3 regions of the Laceyella tengchongensis genome follow, and region 1 is predicted to be linked to each of the others. Evidence: riboswitches for the same ligand, from Rfam matches in the RefSeq annotation. Region 1 holds a riboswitch; each other region holds the start of a gene.
The links. A riboswitch is a leader RNA that binds a small molecule or an ion and turns the genes downstream of it on or off. The one in region 1 is predicted to bind S-adenosylmethionine.
Positions count from the first base shown of each region.

Region 2: another riboswitch for S-adenosylmethionine. It lies ahead of QQZ12_RS11860 (methionine ABC transporter ATP-binding protein); the one in region 1 lies ahead of QQZ12_RS05725 (2,3-diketo-5-methylthiopentyl-1-phosphate enolase).
Region 3: another riboswitch for S-adenosylmethionine. It lies ahead of QQZ12_RS02035 (Na+/H+ antiporter NhaC family protein); the one in region 1 lies ahead of QQZ12_RS05725 (2,3-diketo-5-methylthiopentyl-1-phosphate enolase).

Region 1 covers NZ_FXTU01000002.1:431,492-441,731, forward strand. The annotation lists gene yqeH (ribosome biogenesis GTPase YqeH) at 1-220, opposite strand, end outside; gene QQZ12_RS05680 (YqeG family HAD IIIA-type phosphatase) at 250-774, opposite strand; gene QQZ12_RS05685 (hypothetical protein) at 1,067-1,246, opposite strand; gene QQZ12_RS05690 (DedA family protein) at 1,482-2,072, opposite strand; gene ybiA (riboflavin biosynthesis intermediates N-glycosidase) at 2,449-2,898, opposite strand; gene QQZ12_RS05700 (M24 family metallopeptidase) at 3,079-4,179, opposite strand; gene QQZ12_RS05705 (hypothetical protein) at 4,441-4,629, shown strand; gene QQZ12_RS05710 (1,2-dihydroxy-3-keto-5-methylthiopentene dioxygenase) at 4,677-5,189, opposite strand; gene QQZ12_RS05715 (methylthioribulose 1-phosphate dehydratase) at 5,202-5,852, opposite strand; gene QQZ12_RS05720 (2-hydroxy-3-keto-5-methylthiopentenyl-1-phosphate phosphatase) at 5,849-6,511, opposite strand; gene QQZ12_RS05725 (2,3-diketo-5-methylthiopentyl-1-phosphate enolase) at 6,508-7,725, opposite strand; SAM riboswitch class I at 7,791-7,950, opposite strand; gene QQZ12_RS05730 (pyridoxal phosphate-dependent aminotransferase) at 8,011-9,198, opposite strand; gene QQZ12_RS05735 (carbon-nitrogen family hydrolase) at 9,304-10,086, shown strand.
Region 2 covers NZ_FXTU01000005.1:181,971-192,210, forward strand. The annotation lists gene QQZ12_RS11830 (O-antigen ligase family protein) at 1-699, shown strand, start outside; gene QQZ12_RS11835 (glycosyltransferase family 4 protein) at 937-2,064, shown strand; gene QQZ12_RS11840 (hypothetical protein) at 2,311-2,718, opposite strand; gene QQZ12_RS11845 (hypothetical protein) at 3,044-3,304, opposite strand; gene QQZ12_RS11850 (NAD-dependent epimerase/dehydratase family protein) at 3,398-4,336, shown strand; gene QQZ12_RS11855 (sugar transferase) at 4,557-5,201, shown strand; SAM riboswitch class I at 5,716-5,822, shown strand; gene QQZ12_RS11860 (methionine ABC transporter ATP-binding protein) at 5,909-6,874, shown strand; gene QQZ12_RS11865 (methionine ABC transporter permease) at 6,868-7,524, shown strand; gene QQZ12_RS11870 (MetQ/NlpA family ABC transporter substrate-binding protein) at 7,650-8,441, shown strand; gene QQZ12_RS11875 (YigZ family protein) at 8,534-9,163, opposite strand; gene QQZ12_RS11880 (LCP family protein) at 9,264-10,240, opposite strand, start outside.
Region 3 covers NZ_FXTU01000001.1:418,947-429,186, forward strand. The annotation lists gene QQZ12_RS02010 (CobW family GTP-binding protein) at 1-299, opposite strand, end outside; gene QQZ12_RS02015 ((2Fe-2S) ferredoxin domain-containing protein) at 661-954, shown strand; gene QQZ12_RS02020 (class I SAM-dependent methyltransferase) at 1,325-2,107, shown strand; partial or broken gene QQZ12_RS02025 (S8 family peptidase) at 2,290-3,240, opposite strand; gene QQZ12_RS02030 (6-phospho-beta-glucosidase) at 4,129-5,451, shown strand; gene QQZ12_RS02035 (Na+/H+ antiporter NhaC family protein) at 5,505-6,824, opposite strand; SAM riboswitch class I at 6,920-7,029, opposite strand; gene QQZ12_RS02040 (nucleotidyltransferase domain-containing protein) at 7,164-7,970, shown strand; gene QQZ12_RS02045 (DUF3800 domain-containing protein) at 8,151-8,909, opposite strand; gene QQZ12_RS02050 (YqjF family protein) at 9,080-9,823, opposite strand; gene QQZ12_RS02055 (YczE/YyaS/YitT family protein) at 9,892-10,240, opposite strand, start outside.

The DNA.
Region 1 (10,240 bases):
ACACCACCAAGCTGTCCGTCGATGCAATCGCATCTAACAACCGATAATACGCATCAGGTTCTTGCTCCACCGCTTCAATCTGCCCATAATGCCGGATGCGGAAACACCGCTGGCACAACACCGACTCCCGATTGAGCGCCTGAGCCGGGGCATAACCAACCTGTTTGGGGTCTTCGCTCTGAATAGCGACCCCGCATCCTTCGCAACGAAACTCATGCATGTCGTTCAATCGTCTTTCCACCTTGCTTTCTACGTTGATTCACCTTTATTGGAACGCTCCCACTGCACATGGCCTTTCCGCTTCAGCAAGCTAAACACGAAGCGCTCCACACGGCGATTAATTCTCGTTAAGAACCCATCGATGTTTGAAACCGGCGCAACGAGGATGGTATACAAACCCATGCGGTTGCCGCCGAACACATCAGTTAACAACTGGTCCCCGATCACCACCGTCTCCTCCCGTTTGGTGCCCATCCGCTCCAGCGCCTTTCGGAAAGCGGACAACAAAGGCTTTTTCGCCGCATGGATGTACGGAAGCCCCAACGGATCAGCGAAATGGGCTACACGTGTCCGGTTGTTGTTGGACACAATCATCACATGAAAACCCATATCCCGCAACTCATCTAGCCAGGTGACTAACCGCGGGGTGGCGTCAGGTCGCGTCGATTCGACCAACGTGTTGTCCAAGTCGACAATGATTCCCCTGACACCTCTCCGTTTTAATTCCTCATAATCAATGACGTATATCGACTGTGCAAACAGATCAGGTACCATGAATTTTAGCACATCTCACACCGTCCACCTTGAGACTTGTCGGCAATAAATATATCACAGCGCAACCAAGGGTTGCAAAAAACAAAAAGACCGGACATTCGCCGATCTGACTAAGGCGTGTCTGATGAATAGGCCAGCAGCCCGAAAACCATTTTCTCTTCCGCTTCACTTTGCATCGGCGCTCCTCGAGAAAAGGTTTTTCCGCCGCTTCTTCCCCACCAACTTGATTTGCCAGACACATCCTAGAAGCATCCACACGTGCCGACGCGGTGGTGATTCATCAGGCTCACTGTTACGAAGGTTGTCCCTTCTCCGCATCCATCCGCTCTTTTTCGGCGAGAACCGCCAGAAACAAGTCAGCGTCGGACAAGTACTGGAACCAAGCAATCACCTCTTCCGCTTCCGTCTCTATCACATTGTATCCTTTATCTTCAAGCATTTCTCCAACTCGTTCCAATCGGTATGTTGCCATGTATCCATTCCTCCAACTCCATTGTCTCCCTCTTATTTTGCTGGTTATGAATGCAGGATGCAAGCGGTTCTTCCCGTTCTCATCAAGCCTTCACATAAACTCGAAGCCATCACCTTTTTCCTCGCTTTAGTTGCATGCTGGATCATTGGCAAGACCAATGCCATCCTGCCGACTAAAAAACCAGCGAACAACATGTTCGCTGGTTTTTACATGCTCCGTTGGCCCCTTTGCCAGTTCAGCCTTTTTCACATTGCGTTCTCTGCTTATTTTTTTTAAAGAGATACCAGACGCCAAACGCCAAGGCGACCACTCCTGCCAAAATGTAACCGAACTTCTGCATGAGATTAAGAAAATGCTGAACCGTGTCCAAATTCCCCTTTCGCCCGACAAACAGCAAAACGGTGTTCCACGGAAAAACCCCCAGATAACTAAACACGATAAAGCGCCACAGTGAAATGCGGCTCATACCCGAAATATAAGAAATATAGTTGCCAAACCCGGTTGGGCGAGACAGGGTGATGCTCCATTCCCCGTATTTTTTGAACCACATTTGCGCTTTTTCAATCTTTTTCTGGTCAAATTTCTTTTTGGAAAACTTCTCAATCCGGGTGCCAAGATAAAAAGGAATTAAACTGAACGCAACGTATACAAAACTATTGATAGCGGAGATCAGGACTAGGGTCCATGGGCTAACATCCATCAGGTAACCGTAGATCAGAACGAAAAGAGCTCCTGGAAAGGGCAACGACGACGCTTCAATCGCCGTGGCCACAAATAGCCCCCACATTCCACATTTATCCAAAAAATCCAAAGCAATTTGTAGCATAAGTCCACTCCCTGCTGTCTTGTTAGCCTACCTACAAAACGTTTACACGTGCATTTATATTCATGATTGCACAAGATTTCATTTTTTAGGGATTCTAGAATCAGTATATCACATCAGGCACCTTCCGGTGCATCTCCCAACAATTGGCGTGCCCCGCACGCTTCTAGAATCATCCCCACATCTTCCGTTCTGTCTATTCTTTCACAATCATGTGTGTTGATACCAACGCGCATGATTGTTTTTCACCGCACACCCCATTTTCATGATCTCACCATTTTATTTTAGCAGGTCACAAGAGCAGGTGATAGTGAACAACCCATGACACGTTTCGGCAAGCAACAGCGAACAAGCCAGCCGTTGTCGTTGGCCATGTGGACTACGTCAACTCCTGACGCAGACGCTCACGCACCTCCATCAAAATGACGCCCAATCGATTTTTTCCCGTACCATCACTGCCGACGCCCCAATACATATCCGTGGTCGTCAACTCCACGATCTTCTCTTCACCCGTCGCCAACAAAACGTCACGAATCTCCGGATGGCTCTTAAACTTGGCATAAACCGCACGCCGCATCACATCGTCTTTCACCAACTCCCAATCCGGCCGTAAAGGCGCTTTTCGGGAACGCCCCCATTGCGCAGCCTTCATGGGGGACGGTGCCAATCGGATCTTTTCTGCATAATCTGGTGCCGTCGTCACAAACTTTTGCGCCTGAAAATAGTGCTCGGTTGTTGGCCATTCCTTCCCATCTAGCACGATCGGATGTGCGGAAAAATTGGAAAAACAGCCATATGGATCGTTCACGCGATAAAATGTGATCACCACAGCCGCGCCCCCTTTCAACTTGGTGTTTTGTGATCCCGTGTAAACCAAAAAGAGGCGGCAAACAGGGCATCCTATTCCGAAATGCTCGCCTCCTCTTGGCGCCATTTGCAACGCGCTTGTCACATCATCTGACAAATTGGTAGTGCGCCGCTGGCAATTCGTGATATGGTTTACCTATCGTCAATCGATGATTTGGAACGTTTTCGGGAACCGGGTCAACAACTCCACTCCATCCGCCGTGATGTGAACATCATCTTCAATCCGGACGCCGCCCACTTCCGGAACATAAATGCCCGGCTCAATGGTAAACACCATGCCGGTCAACAACGGGTCGTCGTTCCGTTCATGGATCGAAGGAAATTCATGCACACCAATCCCCAAGCCATGGCCGAGGCGGTGGTTAAAATACTCGCCGTAACCGCGTTCGCTGATGAGGTTGCGGGCTGCCAAGTCCACATCACCCATCCGCACACCAGGGCGGCACGCATTGATCGCCGCCTCTTGCGCAGTCAGCACGGCGTCATAGATGGTGCGTTGTTCCTCGCTGGCTTCCTGGTATACAAACGTGCGCGTAATATCAGAGCAATAACCATCCAACACGACGCCCAAGTCAAACAGGACAAAGTCGCCTTTATTCAGCGGCCGGTCGCCAGGTGTGCCGTGGGGCAAAGCGGAGTTAGCTCCGAACAGGATGGTGGTGGGGAAGGACATTTCCCGGATTCCTTTTTTCTTCATGGCCAATTCGATCTCAGCCACGACTTCCAACTCGGTGCGACCCAGCCCCAGTGCATCCAAGCCCACTTGCACTGCCTCATCGGCAATCAAAGCTGCCTGTCTCAAAATGGCCAGCTCATCCGCACTTTTCACCAAACGCATTTGGTTGATCAGTGCGTCCACTGCCGTGAAAGATGCCCCAGGCACGACGCCGAGTAGCGCTTCTGCACGAGCGTAGGGCAACGACTCTTTTTCGACCGCAATAGTGGCATTGCGCTCTATTCCCCGCTTGCTTAGCGCCTCGCCAATCATCAACCACGGATCTTCCGCATCATCGTAACCGATGATCTGTTCAGTCCAGCCAGCCGCCCGCGCCCGTGCTTTCTCCATGTTTGGGCAAACGAGGAACGGGTCCGCTTCCGGAAACAGAAAGACGCCCATCAACCGTTCATGGGGATCGCACAAGAAACGGGTGAGATAGAAAACATTCGGCGTGGAATGGACAAACGCCATCTCTACCCCTTCCTGTTTCAACCATTGCGAGATGTTTTCCCATTTGCGTTCCATCATCAAAACACTCCTATACCATGGCCGAACTGCCAATGAATTTATGTAGTCATAAGATATCACTAACTTTTATTATAACGAAACGAATCATTTACACACGCATAAAAATTTTTCAAATATGATCGATACAATTTGGTTTAAGCAGAAAATGTTCCGGGAAAATAATTCTTATTATACTCGGATGCTTTCCCAGCTGACCGTTCGGGCTCACTCCCATTTGCATGGCATGTAAACTGATGAGTATTTACGGGGGGATCACTGATGAAAAAAACGTATCTGTGTGAAAGCTGCGGAAAAGTGGCCGCCAAATACGAAGCTCGTTTGACGAAGAAAGGTAAAAACGTCTTGGTTTGCCAATCTTGTTTGAAAAAGCTGAATGACGAACCAGACACATTAAGCCATCCGCTCGACTTGGATCACCAAGACGGGGAATCTTCGTTTCAGTTGTGAATCTACGAAAAAAGCAGCTTCTCTCCTATGAGGGAAGCTGCTTTTGGTTAATAGATCGGTGTCCAACCTTCTTTGGTTTTAAAGATGCGCACCGCCACCACTTTCCGATCTGCCATCAACGTAAAATAATGGCGGGTGTTTTCCGGCACCGAAATCAGATCGCCCGGTTCCAGCTCTACATCGAAATACCGGCCATCCTGCCCCTTAATCGCAAAAATGCCGTGGCCGCTCACAATAAACCGCACTTCATCATCGGTGTGGTGATGTTCGGCTTTGAAGTTTTCCAATAGCTGATCCAAGTTGGGGGTGGTGTTGGACAAAGAAATCACATCCTCAGTCACATAGCCCCGCCGTGCCGACAAATCATCAATCTCCTTTCGGAACGTTTGGATGATCTCCGCTTTCTCTTCCTCGTCCAAATTGTATTTTTCACTGAGCCGCGCGGGCAGCTTCGTAATGTCCCATTTTTCATAAATGATGCCTTGGCTGTTCAAATATGCGCTCACCTCATCGGGGTGGCTCACTCTCTGATCGTTGTCATGAAAACGCAATTCTGCCATGATCCATTCCTCCTATGCGTGAGCCGCAGTCGCGGGGGAAGCCGTCCACCGCGGTTGCAACATCAACATTTTTAAATGGTAAGAAAACAGAAATTCCAATGCTTCCAAATGTTTCTTCGCTTCAAATCCGTCTTTGCCCCACACGGTGACGCCATGGTTGCGAATCAACACCGCTTTGGTGTTGGTTTCGATCACCCCAGCCACTTCTTTGGCCAACGTGGGAAGGTCGGCGAAATTCTCCACAATCGGTACGGTGATCTCGCCATCCTCTTCCCAGATACCAAACGCCTTGATCAGTTCCTGATTGCGAAAAGTGACAAACCCTTGCTCTGCATACAGCTCAGACACCACATTGTTGTCTACCGTATGCACATGCAAACAACACCCCGCGGTCGTGTTGCGGTACACCTCCAGATGGATACAGGTTTCCGCGGACGCCTTTAATCCGGTGTCTTCCACCACCCTTCCCTCGCCATCGACTAGCAGGAAATCTTCCATCGTCCGTTTGCGTTTGTCTTTGCCACTGGCGCTGACTAGAAATAGCAGCGGATCGTCGTTCACCTTGATCGACAGATTACCGCTGGTTCCAGGAAACCAGTCCCGGCCGGCCAACTCTTCTTTGATTTCAGCCAACTCCTGCCATTTTCGGGCCACTACACTCATGCGACAACCCCCTTTTGCTCAAGGGATGAGATGATATCGTAAAACGTGTTAAATGGTGTGTGGGCAATTGCCAACTCTTCACATTTCTTTACTAGGAAATCGCGTGCAAACACCTCATCTGCCTGTTTGGCCGCGGCTAGATCAGTGATGGAATCGCCGATGACGATGCGATGGTACCGCTCTTTGGGATACTGTTTCAGAATGGCCGGTTTGCACAAGCCGCAATCATTTTGGCAGCTTTCATCACAGGCGTGGGGCCACAAGATGCGGATCGTCTCCCCGCTGAAGTCACTGCCATTGCAGTAAATGTTGGCCTGATCTACAAGCCCTTCCAGCATGGGATGGACAAAGAAATCAATGCCTCCGCTGACAATGTACAGCGGAATACCATGGTCTTGGGCAAAACGGACAAACTCGGGGAATCCACTGCGCAGGCGGGCATGTTCCAGCACGAACCGCACGATGTCCTCTTTCAAGGAAGAGGGCAACATGGCAAACATTTGCCCCACGCCTGAACGGATCGACCGGCGCTGGGCAAGCACATCCTCCTTGATCGCCTCCCAACCGGGCGGATTAAACTTTTTCATGATAGCGATGATATTGTCTGTCTCTGTCACTGTGCCATCGAAATCGCAAAACAAGATCGGTTGCCTGCTCATGACCGCCCCGCTCCTCCCCACAAAGTTAGCGCCTTGGCCAGCTCCGGCCGGGCATCGTCTACGTCACTCAGTTCTCCACCAGCCAACACCACTTCAATCGCTTGCTGAAACGCGCGGCCGCCGCCCACTGCTCCGTCAGGGTGACCATGTACGCCGCCTCCCGCGTTGATGACACAATCTATGCCGAAATCCCGCACCAGCGCAGGTACCAATCCCGGATGAATCCCGGCAGAAGGAACAGGGAACGCCCGGCGGTGGATATCCGATTCCGCCAACAAATGCTCTTTAATCGCCAACGCATCCTGCTGAGGGATCGCAACGCTTCCGTAAGGGGATGGGAACAAGACCAAGTCGGCCCCGGCCATACGCAAGAGCTTGCCCAACAAAAGCGCCCGGTCTATACCATAACGGGATGAAGCGGTAAACGCGCCAGAAACGGCGGGATGAGCCATGATCGGCACCGTGATTTCCTCGTCTTCCGCCAGTTCAGTGAGCACATCCAGCCCATAGGCAAACACGTTAAACAACAGGGCATCAGCCCCCCATGCAACCGCCCGCTTCGCTTTTTCCTTCAATTCGGATGTGCGTCCGGTCAGATTCACCGCGTACAAGGTTTTGTGCCCTGTTTCCGCCTCTGTGGCGCCAAGCACTTCCTTGGCCGCGCGAATCCGCTCTTTAAAAGGGGTCAGGGGGTTGTCGAACAATATCTCATCATCTTTGACTAAGTCGATGCCTCCTAGGACTTGCTCGCGCAACTGCTGTTGGAAATAGGACAGATCCCGGCCCAACATGGCCTTGAAGATGCTCATCACCAACGGCCTGCCCGTCACGCCGAGCGTTTCCCTAATGCCGTCAATGCCATATCGCGGTCCTGGAAAGGCGCTTGCCACCTCCGGGGAGAAGGTGAGATCCACCAATTTGATTTCACTGTCAAGCGAGAGCTTGCCAAATACCGTGGTCAAGATCGCTGGCAGGTCTAAGGAGAAATTGGCCGCAGGATATTTGATTCGAATCAGCCCTTTTGTGCCCTCGCCGTCAGTCGGGAGCAGGGCCACTTCCACCACTTCTCCCTTATGTCGCTCCAATTGAGCCTGTTCAATCGTCGGCAAGTTGGTCCACGAACCGACCGTAAGCCCCAGTGCGATGCTCTCCGCTTTTTTGTGCAAGTCGGCTTTTTGCTCATGCACAAGATATGTCGCCACCACATGACCCATACCATTCACTCCTCACAAATAAAAAAACCCTTCGCGAGGAAGGGATGATCCACAGACTCCACTTCCTCCCATCTCTCAGCTGATTTCGCTGCAAGAATTAGCACCGTGCCTTCGTGGTTATGGACCACGGCTCCCTGATCTTATCGGGCGCCCCATCTCGCGATGGCATTACGGTCGGTTGCTGGGCTTCATCGGGCTCGTCCCTCCGCCGGCTCTTGATGAGAGAAATAACATAATTCCGTTTCAATTTTCAATTTTCCCCGTCATTATCACATAACCATTCGCCTATGTCAATCCGTTTTTCGCAGGGCAACACAACGCCAGCCGGTCAGCAGCCTCAATCAAGCGCTTCTCGCTGTCCAGCATGCCCACCCGCACATAGCCATCCCCCGCCTGTCCGAAGCCCAGCCCAGGAGCGACGGCGACATGGGCGCGTTCCAACAGCAAGTTAGCAAACGACAGCGAGGTATGCCCCTCCGGCACCGGAAGCCAACAGAAAAAGGAGCCGGCCGGTTTTTCCACCTGCCATCCGTGCTCGCGCAACCGGTCGATAAAAGCATCGCGACGTCTTTCATATGTGGTCACCAATTCGCGCACACAATCCTGCGAACCCGTCAGCGCGGTCGCCGCTGCCTGCTGGATGGCGCCAAACAGGCTGACATAAAAATGGTCTTGTAGCAACTGAATGCTCTCAATCACCTGCTCATTTCCTACCGCAAATCCAATGCGCCAACCGGCCATGTTGTAGGTTTTGCTCATCGTGTAAATCTCAATGCCTACCTCTTTGGCACCCGGCGTCTCTAAAAAGCTCATCGGCTTCGATCCGTCGAAACCGATTGCGGCGTACGCGAAATCATGAACGACCAGCACATCGTGCCGCTCAGCCCGATTCACCACTTCGGCGAAAAATTCAGCGTTGGCGACGGCGCCTGTCGGGTTGTTGGGATAATTGAGAAACATCAGCTTCGCCTTGTCCCACACTTGCTCATCAATGGCTGCAAAATCAGGCAAAAACCGATTTTCAGCCAACAACGGCATGAGCGCCATCTCAGCGCCAGCCATGGCAATCCCCGACCAATAATCGGGATAGCCCGGATCGGGCACCAATGCGACATCGCCGGGGTTGAGATAACATTGCGAGATCTCCACCAGCCCTGCTTTGCCACCGAACAGCACCGCCACTTCCGTTTCGGGATTTAGCTTCACCCCGTACTCCCGTAAGTAAAATTGCGCGACCGCCTCCTTGAGGAACGCGTGGCCTCGAAACGGCGGATATTTGTGATGTTGCGGATTATCGGCAGCCCGCTTTAACGCATCCACGATATGCGGGGGAGTCGGCAAATCAGGATTGCCTTGACCCAGATTGATCACGTCATGCCCTTGCGCCTGCAGACGGCCGACTTGACCAACCAAGCGGGCGAAAAATTGCTCCGGCAAGCGATCCAACGCTTCCGCACGTTGAAATTTGCTCAAGATTCTCACATCCACTCTCTGGGAAATGTTCTTGAAATTCTAATCAGTTATGTTATATCGTTGTGGGGAATCTGTCAAAGTCTTTTTTGGGAGGATGCATCTCCTATGAAATGGAAATGTTCTGTGATCCAAATGGATATCGCCTTCGGGCAACCGGAACGAAACATGGCCGTGGCTGAACAAAAAATTGCCGCCGCGGCCGCCGACAAGCCGGATGTGATCATTTTGCCGGAATTGTGGACCACTGGTTATGATTTGACCCGTTTGGATGAGATCGCTGATCCGATGGCAATGAAGACAAAAGCGTTCATATCCAAGCTCGCTCGGCAACACGGCGTGCACATCATTGCCGGTTCAGTCGCCGAACGACAAGGAGACGGCACCTGGAACACACTCATCGCCTTTGACCGCCGTGGTAAACAAGTGGGTGAATACCGCAAAGTGCACCTCTTTCGCCTGATGAACGAAGAGAAATACCTACAGCCCGGCGAACAAATGGGTTCCTTCGCGCTAGATGGCATTCCTTGCGCTGGGGTCATCTGTTATGACATTCGCTTTCCCGAATGGATCAGAAAACATGTCGTCGCTGGGGCACAGGTGCTGTTCGTCGTCGCTGAATGGCCGATGCCACGGCTTGCCCATTGGCGCCATCTGCTCATCACCCGGGCAATCGAAAATCAATGTTACGTCATCGCGTGCAACCGTGTGGGGAGTGATCCCGACAATACCTTTGCCGGCCATTCGCTCATCATCGACCCCTGGGGAGAGATCGTGGCCGAAGCAGGCCCTGTTGAAGAAACCCTGCTGGCGGAGATCGATCTTGCGCAGGTTCTACAAATCCGCAAGCGCATCCCCATTTTCAGCGACCGACGCCCAGAATTATATTAAAACACCTTCCCTACAGAATGGACTTTCAGAAGACAATCTAAAGAATTGCCAAATGAAACTAATCGCATCCGAAATGAATGAATATGATTGACAATGATCTGCGTGAAAGTGTATTATTCCCTTATCAATCTAAAGACAACGGCATATGGAAGTA
Region 2 (10,240 bases), on a different contig from region 1:
TTGATGTTGATCATAGGACTGCCGTTCGCAGTCGAAAGGGAGAAACTGACCAAGAAAAACATCGCCAAAGCTGTGGCCGCTATTGTGGCGGCGGTCATCTTGGCCAACGGCTTGAGCGCGATTTTCTTGTCAGAAGAAGCGCGGAATGCGGCAAAAAACAAGCTGTCAAGTACACTTGGGTTTTTGCAGGATATTAAGAACAGCGCTTGGCATATGGAAGATGGAGATACGGGCATTGAAAAAATGCAAACGGGTGAAAGCGCGGGCGTTCGTAAATGGCTGCTGATCAACGGCTTTAAATTCTTGCAACAAAGCCATTATATGGGCATCGGTGCGGGCAATGTGGAGCCGTGGATGGCTAAATACGGCGTCAAGGTGAACAAAGTCAACCTGCACAACTGGTGGGGCGAGATTCTGGTTAACTTTGGCGTGTTGATCTTTGTGCTCTACATGTGGCTCTATTTTTGGATGCTGTGGCGCTTGTGGAAGCTCGCCAGCCGCAAGCATTCGCCATCTTTGAGCCCGATGTTGCGCTGGGCCGCGTATTCCACAATGGCCGCATTGACCGGATATTTCTTCGGTGGGATGGCGCCCAGTTCAGCCATTCATTTTACTCCGATGTGGATTACCTATGGGTTAGGACTGGCTGTGATCGCCCTCGGGGAAGCGAAGAAAGCAGAAACGAAACAATCCGTTTAGATCAGGCAAGAATCGGTAAAAGGTGCCTTTCTTCACAGAGAGGCACCTTTTTTGCATGAATGGGAAAGACCCGATAAATACTACATTTTATTGACATCCCGTTTGGCCGAAAGTGACGAACTGAGGAAAAGATCATTGAGAACATATCCATTTGCAACGTTTTTTTGTACTATGTAATTTAGAGAAAAGAGATGGTTGATTCGTGGATATTGGCGTAAATGAAAGGAGTACCTTTTAGTGGCGGCAAAAGTAATGATATTCAGTTCGGTTCATCCATACGACGATTCGCGTATTTATCATAAACAAGCCAAATCCCTCGCGGAGGAGGGATATCATGTGGAGTTGCATGCCGTGGCCGATTTTGAGGAGCGGCTGGAGCATGGCGTGCGGATTGTCGGCGTCAAGCGGGTGAATAAGAAGTGGAAGCGGCTTATGAACGGTTGGGTGCTTTATCGGCGGGCGCTGAAGAGCGGGGCCGATATCTTTCACTTCCATGATCCAGAGCTGTTGCCTTGGGGCGCATTGATCGCTTGGCGGACGGGTTGTCCCGTCATTTATGACTCGCATGAGGACTTGCCAAAACAGATCCATACCAAGCCATGGATTCCTGCCAGTGTACGCGGACCTTTGTCCAAGCTTGTTCACAAGGTGGAAAAAGGCTTGGCCCGCAAGTTGTCGGCGGTGGTGACGGCGACGGAGTCCATTGCGCGCCAGTTTGCAAGTGCCAAACGGACGGAAGTGATCAAAAATTATCCGTTGCCGATGCCCGCCGTGGAGAAGACGGAGGACGAAGGCAACAAGATCTTGTATGTGGGCGGGGTCTCTTATCTGCGCGGTTACCGTGAAATGATTGAGATGATGGATTACATCCCAGCAGAATTACAAGCGGAATTGCACATCATTGGTCCCCTGCAACATATTCGGCCGGAAGATCAGGACGAAGCAATACTCAAAGAAAAGCGGGTTACCTTGCACGGACGCGTGCCCTTCGAGGAAGTGAAGCAGTGGCTGGGCAAGGGCAAAGTAGGATTGGTGTGCCTGCATCCAATCGAGAACTATCGGGAATCCCTGCCGATTAAAATGTTTGAATACATGGCTGCCGGCTTGCCGCTGATCGCGACCGATTTTCCCATGTGGCGTGAGATTGTAGAGAAAAGCGGTTGCGGATTCACCGTTGACGCACTCAATCCGAAAGAGATGGCGGAGAAAGTGACAACCATTTTGACGGACGAGCAATTGCGCAAGCGGATGAGTGAAGATGGCCGCAAGGCGCATGAAGAGGTGTACAACTGGCATGTGGAAGAACGGAAGCTATTGGCCCTGTATGCCGGATTGCTGGGCACGCAAACAGCCACATCAAGTTGAACGAAGCAAAGGAACCCCCGTCTATGCGTTAGACGAGGGTTCCTTCTTGCTTACGCGCGTTTTACTGCCCGACGGGTTGCCAGTCGATGTGCTCTGCCAGTTGGTGGTGGGGTCGCTCACTTGAAAATATCTGTGATTTTCTCCTCTTTCCCCCAAGCGCATTTAAATCAGTAAAAAACACCTGCATAAAATGCAGGTGATCGCTTTAATCTCTAATAATAGGTTTAAAAAATGGCATATGAAATCCTAATAATAGAATTTGTATATTCTTTGTACCGTTTTTAGCGTGATATATCCTAGAATTGCTGCAATTGTTGAATAAGGCAAATATAGACCGACAAGAGGACCATTTGCAATCATTATTAAGTAATCAGCTAAAATCCCAAAACCAACATACAATAAAAACTCTAAAATAGATTTTCCTTTACCTTTAAGTGGTCTAAGTATGAGATTAATTAACGTAAAGGCGATCCATCCATAAGTAGACATGCCGACAGCAGCGCCGAGTGATGATAGAATGAAAAGAGTAAATGGATCTGCATGTTCAATATACCTGCCACTTTTGTAAGCAATACTACCTACATAGAAAATACCAAAAGCAATCGCCGCAAAGAAAATCACTGTTAACTTATTTTTTAATGTAATTTGATTCATTAAACTTTTTCACCTTTTTATTTTGTATAAGGAGAGTATATCGCATTAAGATAAGAACAACAATGAATTAGGGTGTGGCTGGCAAATCAAGATGGAAAGTAGAAGCGGCGGAAAAACCTTTTCTCGATGAGCGCCTCGTTACGCGTGAAGCGAATGAGAAAACGGTTTTGGAGCCGCGCTAATTCACCAGCAACTCTAAAGAAGCTAGGCTTGTGTTTTCTGACAATTCCTGCGGTCAATTCGTGCATCTGGATGCAAGGCGCTATGGACTGTATAAGATCATGATTTATATTCGGGTTTGTGCTAACACCCGCTCCGCTGCCGACTAGATATGGTAGCCAAAGTACACGACGGCCCCCATGATTGCCAGCAGTAAAGTGCAAAGCAAGCGCAACAACCATCGTATCACAAGGACGCCCCTTCCGTTTCCAACATTTGGATAGGTATCATTATATGATGTTTCATACATTTGTTCAAATATGTTGCGGCTTAACTTGATAAGATAGGCATAAGGGGCATCTTCATGGCGGAGATCAGAGGAATCCGCTTGGCTTGATTTAGCTTTTTGCAAGCGCTTGACGGCCAAATCCGCCACCGCCTCTTTTGCTTTGCAAAATGGATTCGCAGTAGGTTCAAAAAGAAAACAAGTCATCGCGTCTATGAGAGAGGGGTTCATCCAATGAAAGTGTTAGTGACCGGCGGGGCCGGGTTTATTGGCTCCCATATTGTCGATCAGTTGATTGCGCGCGGAGATCAGGTCGTGATTGTGGACAATCTTTCTTCCGGAAAAGAGAGTCAAGTCAACCCGGATGCCGTCTTTTACAACGTAGATATTACCAGTCCTGATTTGCATGCAGTAATGGAGCAGGAGCGGCCTGAGGTGGTTATTCACCAAGCGGCGCAAATCCATGTGAATACCTCTGTGGACAATCCGTCTCTGGATGCCAACATCAATATCTTGGGCTCCATCAATTTGTTGGAGGGTTGCCGTAAGGCTGGTGTAAAGAAAGTGGTCTACGCTTCTTCGGCCGCAGTGTACGGCACGCCTGCTTACCTTCCTGTGGATGAGCGCCATCCGATCGGCCCCTTGTCCGGATATGGCGTTTCCAAATATACGGTGGAGCATTACCTGTCGGTGTACCATCATCTGTACGGCTTGAATTACACCGTTTTGCGCTATGCCAATGTTTACGGTTTGCGCCAAGATCCGCGTGGTGAGGGGGGCGTGATCTCCATCTTCATCGACAAGGTGCTGGGCCGTGAACCGCTTACCATCTTTGGTGATGGTGAACAGACCCGTGACTACATTTATGTCGAGGATATCGCTCGAGCCAACCTCAGCGCGATTGAGCGCGGGGACGGCGAAGTGTTAAATGTGGGGACTGGGGTTAGCACTTCTTTGAATGAAGTGGTTCGCCTCTTTGATGAAATCGCAGGTGTGAAGCATGAGGTGAACTACGGTCCGGATCGGGCGGGAGACATCAAGCACAGCTATTTCAACAATGAAAAAGTGCGTCGGGTGCTCGATTGGGAGCCGCGAGTGAGCCTCAGGGAAGGATTGGCCAAAACTTACGCATATTACCAAGCGGAATATCGTAAAATGGGCAAGGAACAGTAAACACTAATAAAGAACCCGCACACCCTATGCTTGAAAGAACGGGCCATGAAGATTTCATTTTTCACAATTCGGCTATTGTCAACGTGGAAAGATTACAGTATACTTGGTAACAGTAATCGGTTTGAAACATTGCTGTAATGTTACTGTCATTTTTGTAAAGTTAGTCGATAGCCGAAAATAATTGTGATTTGATACTATACACAGCAGGAGTGGTTTGCGGATGAGTTCAAAAGTAGCCTACGAGAGCAATTCGCGCGCATTCTCCGGAGAAATGAAAACGCCCGCCTCTTTCTATTTGGCATTTAAGCGCGGGTTTGAAATCGTGTTTTCCATTGGGTTATTGCTCTTCACTCTACCAGTGTTGATTTTGACGGCAATCGCGATCAAATTGGAATCACCAGGTCCCATCTTCTACAAACAGGAGCGGGTCGGTTTAAACGGCAAAACGTTTAACATCTTCAAATTGCGCTCGATGCGTACGGACGCAGAGAAAAACGGTCCGCAATGGGCTGCCAAGAATGATCCGCGCGTCACTCGTGTAGGCCAGTTCATCCGCAAAACCCGGATTGACGAACTGCCGCAGTTGATCAACATCCTGCGCGGGGATATGAGTTTGATCGGCCCGCGTCCGGAGCGACCGATGTTCACGGAGCAATTTGACAAAGAGATTCCGGGATTTAAGAAACGGTTGATGGTGAAACCGGGATTGACGGGTTGGGCTCAGGTGAACGGTGGATATGAGGCGACCCCTGCTGAAAAGTTGGAACTGGACTTGGAGTACATCAGAAATCAATCGTTTAAGATGGATTTTCAAATTTTGCTTAAAACCGTTTGGATCGTGATCTCCGGAAATGGGGCGCGTTAATGAGAAAACGGGTGGCTTTTGCTAAATCAAAGCAAAAGCCACCCGTTTTTATATACCCATCAGCCTGGTTTCCCAGGATGTAGTCAGTTTGTTAATGGTGCGCCAACGATGTTGCCTCATTTAAAAAATCAGCTTTAGGCCGAAGTACAAGAGAAGCCACAATGGGATACTTAAACATGTCGCGTTCAACACACCAATCCAAAACGATTTTCCGACAACCGTGTATTCCATGTTGGGCACCTCCAGCAGTTCAATTTGAGGATCTGTCTTTATTATACGCCAGCTTCCGCTGATTTAGTGGGGAGTAGCCGTATTGTTATCTAAATGTAATCTCGTGGTAAAAATGTGATAAATCCGTGAACAAAAAACATTTCCTGTAACAATGAAAGGTGACATTGCTCCCGTGTGGATGGTTAAGATTTTCCAGCCATAAATAACGATTGACATAATGTCTTTTATTATGATAATTTATAACTCAATAGTTAATATGTTAATAATTGAATACAGCAACATTCTCTTATCAAGAGAGGGGTAGGGACCAGGCCCGTTGAACCCTCGGCAACCATCTGAGATCCATCAGAAAGGTGCCAATTCCTGCAGATTCGTTCTGACAGATGAGAGAAAGGTGTGTCAATAGACGTATCCCTTCTTGCCATCTTCAGAGCAGAGGGATTTTTTTATTGCTTAATAAAGGTGGTGAAGCCTTAATGATTCAGATTAAAGAAGTTGTCAAGACCTATCCGGCGCGCGATGGGAGTTCGGTCGTGACTGCGCTGGACGGGGTGACGTTGACGATCAACCGAGGTGACATCTTCGGCATCGTAGGTTATAGCGGCGCGGGCAAATCGACGCTGTTGCGGCTGATCAACGGGCTGGAGATGCCGACAAAGGGTGAAGTCATCGTGGATGGGAAAGAGATTTCCCGCCTAAAAGAGAGAGAATTGCGCCAGGCACGGCAGAAGATCGGCATGATCTTTCAACACTTTCACTTGCTTTGGTCGCGGACGGTTCGCGAAAATGTGGCTTTTCCGCTAGAAGTGGCAGGGTTGCCGAAAGAGCAGATTCGCAAGCGAGTCGATCAGCTTTTGGAGCGGGTAGGACTAGCTGAACGTGCTGACGCATACCCTTCCCAGTTGAGCGGAGGACAAAAACAGCGGGTTGGCATTGCACGGGCTTTGGCCAATGAGCCGGATATTCTCTTGTGCGATGAAGCGACATCCGCGCTAGATCCAGAAACCACGGCATCTATTTTGCAACTGCTCAAGGAGATTCATCGGGAAATGGGGATCACCTTGGTGTTGATCACGCATGAAATGAGTGTGGTGCGGCAGATTTGCAACAAGATGGCGGTGATGGAAAACGGCCGGGTCGTGGAAACGGGGATGGTCTCCTCCATCTTTAGCCAACCACAACAGGCGTTGACTAAACAGTTTGTCAAAGAGCTGCAGCCTAGTACCCAAGACGATGACGCGTCAGGGGAAGTGGTTGAATTGCCGCTTGGTGATGCGGATAAGTTGGTGGCATTGGCTAAGAAGCATGGGATTCGGTTTAGTGTTGTCAGCGGGGCCATTGCAGGAGAACAGGATGACCGCTTGCGCGTAAGGGTTGATGGGACAGAGGCGCAGATGCAGGCCGTGCGCCAAGTGTTGAGTGGAGGTGAGCGGGCATGTTGACCGGTATTGATTGGAACCAAGTGTCCGTCGCACTGGGGGAAACCTTGTATATGGTGAGCATATCCACTTTGTTCACCGCGCTTCTGGGAATTCCTTTGGGAGTGATGCTTACCGTCTCGGATCGCGGTTATTTTTGGGAGAATATGTGGGTGCAACGAACGTTGGGCACGATTGTGAATATCTTCCGCGCTGTACCGTTTATTGTCCTAGTCCTTTTCTTATTTCCTGTCGCGGAGTTTTTGGTGGGAACCACGCTCGGGCCCACAGCAGCAACCGTGCCATTGATCGCTGGTGCGGCACCTTTTTACGCCAGAATGGTGGAGACTGCTCTCAGGGAAATTGACCGCGGGGTGATTGAAGCGGCGCAAGCGATGGGGGCTTCCCGTTTGCACATTATCTGGAAAGTGCTGTTGCCAGAAGCGATGCCGGCTATTGTCTCCGGATTGACCGTCACTTGCGTATCCTTGATCAGCTTCTCGGCGATGGCAGGGATTGTTGGCGGAGGTGGTTTGGGAGATGCGGCGTTTAGGTACGGCTTCCAATCGTTCAATGATGGCATGTTGTATATTTGTGGTTTGCTGTTGGTTGTGATGGTGCAGATCATTCAAATGGTAGGGGATTGGTTGGTTCGTCGCTTGGACAAACGGTGAATGGAGTAGAAGAGCCGGTCGAAGCGGGGATTTCCCGTAGCAGGGCAAGTAGACGCAACATAATCCGCCTATTCTGATCGATTTTATTAAATAAAATGATGCATGGGAGGATGGCAATGATGAAAATGAAAAGATGGATTGCGACGGGCTTGGTCGCATTGGTCGCCGCGTTTGGCGTGGGTTGCGGTAAGAAAGATGAATCGGCAGTGTTGACGGTGGGGGCGTCGCCCATTCCGCATGAGGAAATTCTGAAGTTTGTTCAACCGGAATTGGAAAAGCAGGGAGTGGAGTTGAAGATCCAAGCGTTCCAAGATTATGTGTTGCCGAATAAAAGTGTGGAAGAAGGGCAGATCGACGCCAATTTCTTTCAACACATCCCTTGGATGGAAGCCACCAACAAAGAAAAAGGGTATCACTTGGTGAAAGTGGCCGGGGTTCACATTGAGCCGATGGGCGCGTATTCCAACAAGATCAAAGACATCAGTGAACTGAAAAACGGAGCCACGGTCGCTCTACCTAACGCAACCAGTGAGATCACACGCGTCTTGCTTCTGTTGGATCAAAACAATTTGATCAAGCTGGACAATCGCGAAGGTGACAAAACGCTGAAAAACATCAAAGAAAATCCGAAAAACCTGCAATTCAAGTTGCTGGAAGCCGCGACGTTGCCACGCATGCTGGATCAAGTCGATTTTGCAGTGATCAACACCAATTATGCCTTGCAAGCAAAACTGAATCCGTTGAAAGATGCTCTGTTTATTGAAGGGAAAGATTCTCCGTACGTCAACGTATTGGCAGTGAAAAAAGGCAATGAAAATGATCCACGCGTTCAAAAATTGGTGAAGGTGCTCACTTCGCAAAAGGTAAAAGACTTTATCCTCAAAAAGTACAACGGGTCTGTCGTGCCGGCGTTTTAAAGCTGGAAGAGCCACACCCCATTTACAGGGTGTGGCTCTTCACTGTTTAACCGGTAGCGGAATCCGCGATAATGTCCCCACTTAGACGGTCTTTAAAGAGGTACATCTTTATATTCGGCTTCACCGAGCGATAGTACCGCCTGACCGTGGGTCCAGTTGGTTACTTGCTCAATCAGTTTTTGTTCTTCGCCTAGTGGCGTCCAAACGGCCCAACTCACTTTGTCGGCAAAGGACGGCGTTTCCAACAAATAACCGGTTCGATGCAATTCATGTTCCATTTTGCCCATGAAAGAATAATCAAATGTGATTACCACTTGTTGATGCATCATCCGTTTGACGAGCCCTGCCGCTTCAATTGCCGCCGCGGCTCCTTGGCTGTAAGCGCGCACCAATCCTCCTGCGCCAAGCTTGATTCCGCCAAAATAGCGGGTGACGACGACGGCGGTATACAAACACTGCTTGGCGTGGATCACTTCAAGGATGGGTCTTCCCGCCGTTCCGGCAGGCTCTCCGTCATCGGAGGATTTCTGCGTGGTTTCTGTGATGTGATAAGCGTAGCAATTATGGGTCGCATCCCAATGTTTCTTGGAAATTTCCTGTACGAATTGGACGGCTTCCGCTTCGGTTGCCACATGTTTAGCACGACAAATGAAGCGAGATTTCTGAATGATGATTTCTGTTTCCCCATAAGGGGCAATGGTCAGATAGCTGTCTGGTTTCATCGTTCGTATCACACCCTTCCACCCTATTATAGGGGAATTGGGCGAACAGGCCAAAGAGAAAGCGATGGTTGCAGGATTGCCGGCCATCGCTTTCTCTTTGTCACCGATTAGCAGGAGGTTCCATCTCTTCCCCTTCGGTCTTGTTGATCATGTCGTCATCAGGCTTGTACTCCAATTGTTGATGCAGAATTTGGCTAAGCCGTTGGATTTCCGTTTTGGGAATGATGACGACCGAACCGGAGCGGGCATACATTTTAGGATAGGCTTCAAAGGTGACAGTTTCAATTTTTTCTTTGGGAATTTCCCGATATGTTTTAATTAGAGAAGGGATTTCTTTGAAATGGAAGCTATGGTCAAAGTTATTGCCCACTGCCTTGGTGACTTCGTTAAACTTGGTAACGCCGTCGATGCTGGTCATTTTGTCAATCAATTGCGAGATGACCTCCCGTTGGCGTTCATTGCGGGCAAAATCTCCTTCGGCAAATGATTTGCGGTTGCGCACATATGCTAAGGCCTCAGAGCCGTTCAAATGGCGCGGCCCTGGTTCGAAAACAATCATTTTCCCGCCGATTGCACGCTGCTTGAATCGCTGTTTCACATTGACATCGACGCCGCCTAAAGCATCGACAAGATCTTCAAAGCCTTGGAAGTTTACTTTGGCATAATAATCAATGGGAACATGGAAAATATTTTCTACTGTTTGTCTGATATTTTCTACTTCGCCGATCCCTTTCATCCGACCGTAGGCTGCGGCGGCGTTAATTTTGGTTCTCACTTCCGTATTGGCGATCTTGACATAGAAATCCCGGGGAATACTAATCAATTTGATTGACTTGGTTTTGGGGTTGACAGCAGCCAAGATCAAGACATCGGAACGCCAATTGTTAGGGTCGGTGCTACGCTGGTCCGTACCGATTAACAACACAGTGAAGGGGTCTTTTTCCTCGAGGACCACTTTTTCCGTCCGCCAAGTGGATTTTTTCAATGGTTTTCCGGTTTTGGCGAAGACGCCCCAAAGTTGGGTGCCAAAATATATTCCGACACCGACCACGATAAGCAGAAGAAGGATGGCGATGC
Region 3 (10,240 bases), on a different contig from region 1:
GCTGCTCCGGTCGCTTCGATATAGATGGCGTCAGGCGTATGCTGTTGGCACAAACTCAGCAGTTGATGCGACAGCTGTGCTTGGATCGTGCAACAGATGCAGCCGTTTAACAACTCCTTCAATGGGGTGTCCGGTGGCAGGAGGCGCGAATCGACGGAGATATTGCCAATCTCGTTCATCAATACGGCCACTTGGCGGCCACGCTCTTTTTCCCAGGCCAACAGCTGGGTTAGGAGCGTGGTTTTGCCGCTCCCCAGAAACCCGCTTAAAATATAGATTTCTACTGGCTTTGTGGTCATGTTCTATTTCACCTCAACCAAGACGAGACACGTGATTAGGGTGTGTTCTTCAATATGCTGGGCGGCTTCAATGTCGGCCGCTTCGCATGTGTCTACGTGATTTGCCTGACACGCCTTCACTCGCGTCAAATTAGGTCTATCATAACTTGTTCTGATATCTATGTAAATAATAATTGATCCTGTTTTGTTGAAATAGAATGAACTACAAAGTTATAATGTAATTGCAATATAAAGAAAGATAGAGGTTATTGGTTAAATCATAATCATTCTTATTAAGCCGGTGCAAAAAGGTGATTAAGTGAGCACATGGGATTTTTCGGAGTTGCAACATCATCTCCTGATCTGCAATGGTGGAAGTTGTATGAAACGGCAAGGGGAAGAGGTGACGCAGGCAATCCGTGCGGAAATCTCCCTCTTGGGCCTAGATCGACAAATACACACGTCACGGACGAGATGCAATGGGCGTTGCCAAGACGCTTGTGTCGTCATCGCTTATCCCCAAGGGACGTGGTTTCGTGATGTGAGTCCAGAGCATGCGCCAGCGTTGCTCGAGCGGGTGCGGACGGGGGAAGGGTTTGAGGAGCATATTAGTCATGTGTTGGTAGACGGGAAGTTTGTTAGAAGTGAGATTGCGCCGCTTGGAAAGAAAAAATGACCCCTTGTTAAGGGGTGAGACTGCTGACAAAGGTAGAAAAGTCAGCGGTTTTTTTGTCGAAATAAGAAGATAACATCAAGGGCAAAGGACGAAGGGGCGAAACATTAAATGGATAGAAATAGAAACCATAAATTCACATCAGCTGGGAAGAGGCAAAAACCTGACAATGAAATAGATCACTCCATAGATTACTCCAAAAATAATTGCAATACAAAGCTTCCCATTACCCCGAAGGAATGAGCATGTTTGACCACGAACGTATTTTAAAGGTCAGAAAACTGTTTTTTTTCGCAAAAAATGGAGAACGCGAGCCTTATAATCTCTGTTACGTCAGTGTTTTCATACTGTGCCGCACGAGGAGGAGTGTTTCATGCCGATTGACTTTCATTCTAAGAACAACCGTTTCACATATGCTGCACGTCAGGCTTACTTATCTTGGATATCCACCATCCGAAATATCGTGGATGTGAAAGGCAAACGCGTTTTGGATATGGGGTGCGGTGGTGGGATTTACTGCAAGGCGTTTGCCCAGATGGGAGCAAAACATGTTACCGGAATCGATTTTTCTAGGGAGATGATCAAAGGCGCCGCAGAAAACTGTAAGGACTATCCCCAAATCACCTTTGTCGTAGGGGATGTACTTGATACGAACCTGCCAAGTTCAACGTATGATGTGATCCTAGCAAGGGCACTCATTCACCATCTGTCGGACTTGGAATCGTGTTTCCGTGAGACTTACAGGTTATTGAAACCCGGCGGCATTTTCATCGTGCAGAACCGCACCATCGAGGATACTTTGCAACCACCGAGTGAGAATCATATTCGAGGGTATTTCTTCGAAGTATACCCAAGACTTATCGACATAGAAGTCGAACGAAGGCATGATGGCAAAACAGTTAAGGAAGCCTTACTAAAGGTGGGTTTTCGATCCGTTGACGAACATCCATTATGTGAGACAAGAAAAACTTACACCGGTCTTGAAGAACTCAAGAAGGATCTATTAGCGAGAACAGGTCGGTCCATTTTGCACGAACTGTCAGATCCGGAATTGGAATATCTCGTTCAGTATATAAGCGAACGCTTGTGCAATCGCAGCACACAGGAAATTGTCGAACAAGATTATTGGACGATTTGGGTGGCCAAAAAGGAATAATTGCCTATCAACGGATTACAACCATCAGGCAAATCCGTCAACCGGTCAACAGCTTTTTTGTCGTATTGAATTGAAATAAAGATCAATACAACCCCTGGCCCTTTTCTCACGAAAAGATCCAGGGGTTTGTCATCAAGCTCACCCCTTGTTAAGGGGTCTTATTCATTGTGTTAGAAAGAGTATAAGATTTTTTTCAAGTCAGGCATTACGCCGATCTTATCAGTAGACGGATTGGCTGATGGGGTTCCAAACTGAGGATTGCTCAGGATGCTCCGCAAGGTGGCCGGAGAGTAATGGCTCTGATATTTGGCGTAAGCGGCCCCTTGTACGGCGACAGCTGCACCGGCCACAATGGGTGAAGCACCGGAAGTTCCATTGAAACTGGTGGTATAACGATTGGTCTCACCCAAGTTGCCATAAGTGGTGTCAATGTTTTCTCCCCAACCGTAGCAATCAATGCGGCTGCCGTAGTTGGAGAATGACAAGCGTTTATGCACGGTGCCGGAACTGGCGGCGCCCACCATGATCGCTCCCGAATCACGGAAATCGGGACTGTTGCGGTTTAACACGTATTTGCCCTGACTATCCTTATATGCATCCAAGTCGTTGGCGCCGTTGCCGGCCGCTTCTACGATCGTGATGCCTCGATCCGTTCCCGTGCGAATGGCGTCAAAGACAGCCGGCTCCACTTCCACGGGCAAATACGTATTGTAGCCCGGCGCGGTTGTTTGAGCTTCCAACAGCAGCACATCGCCTGGCTTCATGGTATTGACCGCGCTCAAAATAGCGTCCGCAGTGCTGTATGTGGATTGGGTGCGCCACTGTGACACGACTTTGGCCGTGGCGTTGGGGGTGATGCCGATATCGCCGAGGGTATTATCCACCGCCACCACTTCACCCAGCACGGCAGTGCCATGGCTGTGGTACGCTTTGTTCACCCCGGAGATCAGCTGGATTCTTTTGGCTGCCAGATCTTCGTGGTTCAATTCCCACCCTTGCTCCAAATCGACAAAAGTGATGCCACTGCCGTCCCCGCCGGCTTTGGTCCAAGCAAAATGGGCGTCTATCCCTTCTGGGGCCGGCTTCAGATATCCTTGGTTTCCCGAGCGAGGGTCATCTTGGGGAGTGACTGCTGGTGGTTGCACTGGAGTGCCTTCGACATAAGCCAATTCCACCAAGGAAGAACGTTCATACTGCTTGGCTAATTGCTCGGCATCCATTCCTTTGGGAACCGTTACCGCATAATATTGCATCAGATCGGGACTTGCCTGTTTGGCATGGATCATGTTGTGCAAGCGGTTCGGCTCGATGGAACGGAACAAGCGCTCCATCTTTAAGTTGGGCAGGGAAGCGGTTTTGTCTTTCGCACGGATCGTTTTTTCCACGCCATCTTGGTAGGATGGGACGAGGTGATCTTTGAGTTTGACAACAACCCGTTTTTGGTGTGGTTGTGATTCATTCGCCGCAACAGAAGATTGGCCGCCACCCATGATGGTGAGGACGGACGTGCACAGCAAGACGGCGGTCGACAGCGACAGCCATTTGAACCTATTTTTTCTCATGATGTTCCCTCTCTCTGATGTGGATTCACGGGTGATGAAACACTAGGGGTGTCTGGCAAATCAAGTTGGTAGGGAAGAAGCGGCGGAAAAACCTTTTCTCGAGGAGCGCCTTGCCACGCGTGAAAGAAAATGGTTTTGGAGCCGCTGGCCTATTCATCAGACACACTCTAATCACAAATGCCTGTAGCCTGCGGGCATAGCGGTGTTGTTGGGTGCGTTGAAACCTCGGCTTTTCACCCCCGAAAATATATGCTAATGACGTAATATATTTAATTTTATATCAAATAATTTAATTCATCTATTATTTGAACGGATCATAAGATTGATTAATTTAGTTGGTTGCACACCGGCAGTGGGCTGTGGTTCGGTAAGGAAAAGGCCTAGAAGTCGCAGTTATTGGCCAAGGGCAAGGGGGATGACTCCGGGAAGAGAAATGAAGCGGGTGAAAGGGGATGCTGTATGCGTAATGGGTTGAAGATTGCGGTGATCGGCGGGGGCTCAAGCTACACGCCGGAGCTGATCGATGGGCTCATCAAGGGGCAGCATGAATTGCCGGTGAAAGAGGTCTGGCTGGTGGATGTGGAAGAAGGGAAAGAAAAGCTTGCGATCATTGGGCGTCTTGCCCAGCGCATGGTGTACAAGGCGGGAGCGCCGATAACGATTCATTGGACATTGGATCGCCAAGCGGCGCTCAAAGACGCTGCTTTCGTCATCACCCAGTTTCGGGTGGGCGGGTTGGCGGCACGGATCAAAGATGAAACGATTCCTTTAAAATATGATGTAATCGGACAAGAGACCAATGGGCCCGGCGGTCTGTTTAAAGCCTTGCGCACCATTCCGGTGATCCTGGACATTTGCGAAGAGATGGAGGTATTGTGCCCGGAGGCTTGGCTGATCAACTTTACCAATCCGGCGGGGATTGTGACAGAAGCGGTGTTGCGGCATAGCCGGATCAACAAAGTGATCGGCTTGTGCAACGGCCCGATCAGCATCAGCAGGGGGATCGCCATGGCGCTCAATGTGGAGCCAGCACGGGTGCGCATCGACTTCGCCGGTTTGAATCACATGTCCTACGGTTTGAAGACCACCCTTGATGGAGAGGACATTTCTAGACGGGTGATTGCTATGCTGGCCGGGCGCGGCGAAGATGGACAGACGATCCGGCAATTGACTGGTGTCGAGTGGGTGCCGGAGTTTGTGGAAGCGCTAGGGGTGATTCCTTGCGGTTATCATCGATATTATTATCAACCGCGCACCATGCTGGCCGCGATGAAGCGAGAAGCGGCACAAACCGGCACCCGGGCGGAGGTGGTCAAACGGCTGGAGGACGAACTGTTTGCGTTGTACCAAGATTCTAATCTGAACGTCAAACCGAAGCAATTGGAGGGGCGTGGCGGTGCCTATTATAGTGAAGCGGCGGTGCAGTTGATGCGTTCCATCTACACCGATAAGCGGGACATTCAGGTGGTTAACACCCGCAATCAGGGTGCGATTGCCGGCATCCCTGATGAGTCAGCGGTGGAAGTGAGTTGCGTCATCACCAGAGAAGGTCCACGCCCACTCGTGATGGGTGAGTTGCCGGTTGCCGTCCGCGGATTGGTGCAACAGATCAAATCGTTTGAGCGCGTCACTGTCGACGCCGCTGTGTCAGGAGATTATCGCACAGCGTTGTTGGCGATGGTCATCAATCCGTTGGTGCCTTCGGATGCGGTCGCCAAGCAGATCTTGGATGAGTTGTTGGAGGCGCATCGGGCTTATTTGCCGCGTTTCTTTGGTGATTGAGGAAGGCTCAAACCAAAAGAAAACCCCACCTTTGTCATGAGGTGGGGTAAATATTATTGGTTGGCCGGCAATGTTGTTTTTTGTACAGCGGGTTGGACTCCCTTGGCCCGTGGATAGCCGACCAAAATGGAGATTGCTGCGCAGATGCCGATCAACAGCGGATAAACATTGTACTGCATGATGGACAGCGGGGAGATCGAAGCCACACCCGCGGCCACGAGCAGTTGCGGGCCGTACGGGATCAAGCCCTGGATGCAACAGGAGAAAATATCCAGCAAGCTGGCTGATTTGCGGCGGTCGATCTCATACCGTTCGGCGATTTCTTTGGCCAGCGGCCCGGCAATGATGATGGAGATGGTGTTGTTGGCGATGGCCAGATTGGTGGCCGAAACCAAGCCGGCAATGCCGAATTCAGCGCCTTTTTTCGAACGGATGTTGCGGGTGATCGCCTGCAACAAGAAGTCAATACCACCATGGTGACGGATTAATTCCACCATGCCCCCGATCAGGAGAACCAATATGGAGAGTTCTTGCATTCCGGCAAAGCCGGTGCCGATCTCTTTGATGAAGCTCATCAGGGTGTATGAACCGTCCAACAGGCCGATGGCTCCGGCAAACGCAATTCCGCCCGTCAATACGAGTAGCACATTGACGCCGGCCAACGCCGCGATCAATACAGCCAAGTAAGGCAATGTTTTAACCCATGCCACTTGGTCGGTGGCGACATGGCTTTGTCCACCCAGCGTTAAGAAGGTGAGGATGGCTACAGTAACCAGGGCGGCGGGCAACACGATGAAAAAGTTCACTTTGAACTTATCTTTCATATTGACGTTTTGCGAGTTGACCGCGGCGATCGTCGTGTCGGAAATGACAGACAAATTATCCCCGAACATAGCACCACCGATCACGGCCGCAATGGCCAAGGCCACCGGAATGTCTGTCTGCCCGCTGATGCCGACGCCGATGGGCGCCAGAGCTACAATCGTCCCCATGGAAGTCCCCATCGACAGGGAGATGAAGCAGGCAATCACAAACATACCGACGATCAGCAGGTTTTGCGGTAGAATGGAAAGAGCTAAGTTGACGGTGGCGTCGACAGCTCCCATCCCTTTGGCTACTGAAGAAAAAGCGCCGGAGAGCAGAAAAATAATCACCATCAAGATGATGTTGTCGTGTCCAGCTCCACGGCAGAAAAGCGCCGTTTTTTCGTTTAAGGATAAGGAACGGTTCATCAGAAATGCCACACCGGACGCGATCAGGACGGCGACCAACACGGGGAATTTGGTGAAGTCCCCGGTCACTAGCCCGGCGCCGGCGAACAAGGCCAGAAATATGGCAAAGGGCAACAATGCCCATGGATTGGCTTGTTTCATGCTTATAACCCCTTTCTGTGGTTGGAAACGGAAAACTGAAAAGACCCCTTCTACACACAACAGGAAGAAGAGGTCTTATGGTTATAAGCACACTCTTCTTATCTGCCAAGCTAATCGCTTGCTGGATTTGGCACAGCACTCTCCATGAGAAGAGTCCGTTGCCGAGGTTTCCCAGGGCCAGTCCCTCCGCCTCTCTTGATAAGAAGACGATCTTACTTATTCCGTTTTTACATGCATACGAACTGCGTGTCGATTTCCTTATGCCATAGTAAAATGATTATATGTAAATGTCAACGATTTGTTGGTTGTCAGGTTTTGGTTGAAAGGGGGGATTCACAAATGACAGGACATCAACGTCAGATATTGGACGAGTTGCGGCACATAGAGGAAAAACACGGGGTCAAGATTTTGTATGCCTGTGAATCGGGCAGTCGGGCGTGGGGTTTCCCATCTCAGAATAGCGACTATGATGTGCGTTTTCTCTATGTCCATCCCGTTGCTTGGTATTTATCCATCGAGGAGAAACGGGATGTGATCGAATGCCCTATTCACGACATGCTCGACATCAACGGTTGGGAGTTGCGCAAAGCGCTGAAGCTGTTTAAAAAGTCCAATCCCCCGTTGCTGGAGTGGCTTTACTCCCCGATCCAATACCACGAAGCGTACACCGTAGCAGAGCGCTTGCGGCAGCTTGCGCAAAAGGCGTTTTCCCCACGTGCTGCCATTTATCACTACCTACATATGGCCAAGGGCAATTTTCGTGGGTATCTGACAGGGGAACGCGTGAAAATCAAAAAATATTTTTATGTACTGCGCCCGGTATTGGGCTGTTTATGGATTCAGAAGCACCAGACGATGCCGCCGCTTGTATTTGAGCAGTTGGTGGAGGAACTGATTCCGGAGGGGAGCCGGCTTCGTGCCGACATTGACGCCTTGTTGGTCCGCAAAAAAGCGGGTGACGAGTTGGACGTAGGGGCGCGGGTGGAAAGCATTCACGCTTTTCTGGAGGAACAGATCGCGCATCTTGAAAAACTGGCCGGGGAAATGCCGGTGGCCGAAGGGGTGTCGACGGCGCAATTGGACGAGCTATTTCGCTCCGCATTAGACGAAGTGTGGAGCGCAACGGGACAGTTTGGGGCGAAGTAAATGCACCCGTTTAGAAAAATCGTTTTGAAACGGTTTGGAATTGACGTATAATAAAATTACTGAGTGCATATACTGGAGCGTCGGCGCCACCATCTCCCGAAACCATGACTTTTCGGTCGTGCGGAAATCGATGTGCGGGTCCAACACCCTGGCACAGGATAGGGAATGGGGCGCCGCTATTTATCTTTTGAAGCAAAAAAGGTTAAACCCTTGATGCTCATTGCGAGCATGACAGTCCTTGAGCGAAAAGCCGAGCTGTGCCTCGAGATGGTCTACCACGGCCCGTTTGGGATTGTGCGAACGGTTGGTGACGGCTTTTTCGTAGTGTCCGTTGCGGACATAGGCAATCGCCCCGGCCAGGACATCCGCCATTTGTAAAGGTGTTTGGGTGCCGTCTCGCGATTCGACGCGGCGTACCACAATCAAGGGATAGGCAATGGGTTGCTTGGCCCCTGAGGGGAGCTGCCGAATGAGCTGGATATAGTCGGCGGCCATTTTCCGGTTCAAATAATATTCCAAATCCTGCAACCTTCCGGGTACGGAGTTGCTTTTGCGATCCAAAAAGATGTCATAATGATGCTCAGGAGCCAACCATTTATAGATCAACCAGAAAAACATTTTGTAAAAATGCGTTTCTTTGTTATCGCCAGCTTTTACGTTTTTTTTGTCCGACATGTCTACGATGAGGGCTCGAAACTTTAAGTTTCCTTGCCTCATGTGCTTGATAAACAGATTGATGAATGCGATATATGCATCTCGATGGTATTTTTTCATTTCATTCCAGTGAAACTCGCGGTTAAATCCAAGTTGCCGCCGCATGCGAGCAACATCCGCCTCTAACGCTTTGTACGTGTCCGCGCGTTGCCAAATAGTGCCCAACACCATGTATTTGTGAGCATTCTGACTGCTTTCATCTCCCCAAATCACGATTAGGCTCAAAGTGATCGGCTCCGTTTCACAGGTTATATACTGATTATATATTCTTTCAATTGTTATTTGAATAATCAATCTTTTATCTCTGTCAAAGATCTTGCTTTTGCGCAATGAAGGTGCCCCGCCCCGGTTGCTTGATGCGAGAGAAATTTTCTCTCCCCAACCGGTTGCGGGGTTTATTGATGTTTGCCGGTGCCCAACCGCACAAATGGCCACACATGGGCGGTTACGCTGGAAGCATAATGGCATAGGGGTTTTTCGTCTAAGGCGGGAAGCTGGATGGAGGTTGGCAAAGTGTTGGCGTGAATAACCCCTTCCGCTGGCTGCAAAGGCCAAGGGGCATGGCGAATATCCCCGCGGTGGAGGGCGCCACGGATGATTAGGTATTGCGAGTAACGCGCAGTCAGCCAATCGGCCAGTGATCCCGGTTGGATGGGCGCGGGTCTGGGGGATTGGTGCATTTGCGCCGCAAATCGGGCCGCCGGTGTGAACAGGTTTGGCCGTTCACAGATGAGGGAAGTGTGTTGGCCATGCGCGGTGAAACGTAAGCGAGACGGAAGGTAGGGCAGGCGCCACATCATCCGGGCGGCCAGGGCGTGCAACCAGCTGCTGACATCGCAACTCAAAAAGAAGACGCCGGGTTCTCCGTCATACGTCACATATGTACGCAAATTGAGTTGCAGATACGAAGAGAGGCCTGGCATGGGCGGTAGAAACCGCAACCGCTCATGTTGTACCCGAAAGGCCACGATGCTGATCCATGCGGTGCCGTCACGGCAATCCAATGAAAGTGGAGCAGGGATGTGCAGTTGCAGGGCGGCGGCGGGGATAGGCCAATGAAAGAACCAGACATCAGCTAACGTCTGGGCAATGAGCCAAGGTTGGGGAGGGGTTGGTGGGGGCTTAAGGTGATGGTTCATTGTTGTCAGTCTCCTTCTTCATGCGTGGATATTCGTAGTATGGAGAAGGAGCAAGGTTCCCATGCGCTTTAAGAACGGGTGGTTGGAGAGTCGGTGAAGAGGAGCCGTTCGATCTTGGGGATGAAAAATTGGATGAAGGGCCCGCACAAGAAGGTGTAAATAAATGTTCCCAAGCCGAGTGGACCATGCAACACCAAGGCGAACAACAAGGCACTGCCGTCGATCACTGTTTTGGAGGCGGTGAGGCTCATCGCATATCGTTCAGTCAGTATATACATCAACTGATCAGCGGGGGTCAAGGCGTATTTGCTTTGCACATAGATGGATATGCCGATAGTTGCGAGCAAAAAACCTCCCCAAAAAATGAGCACTTGGTAGAAAAGTTGGACGGGATGAAAATCTAATGTGTCCAACCAA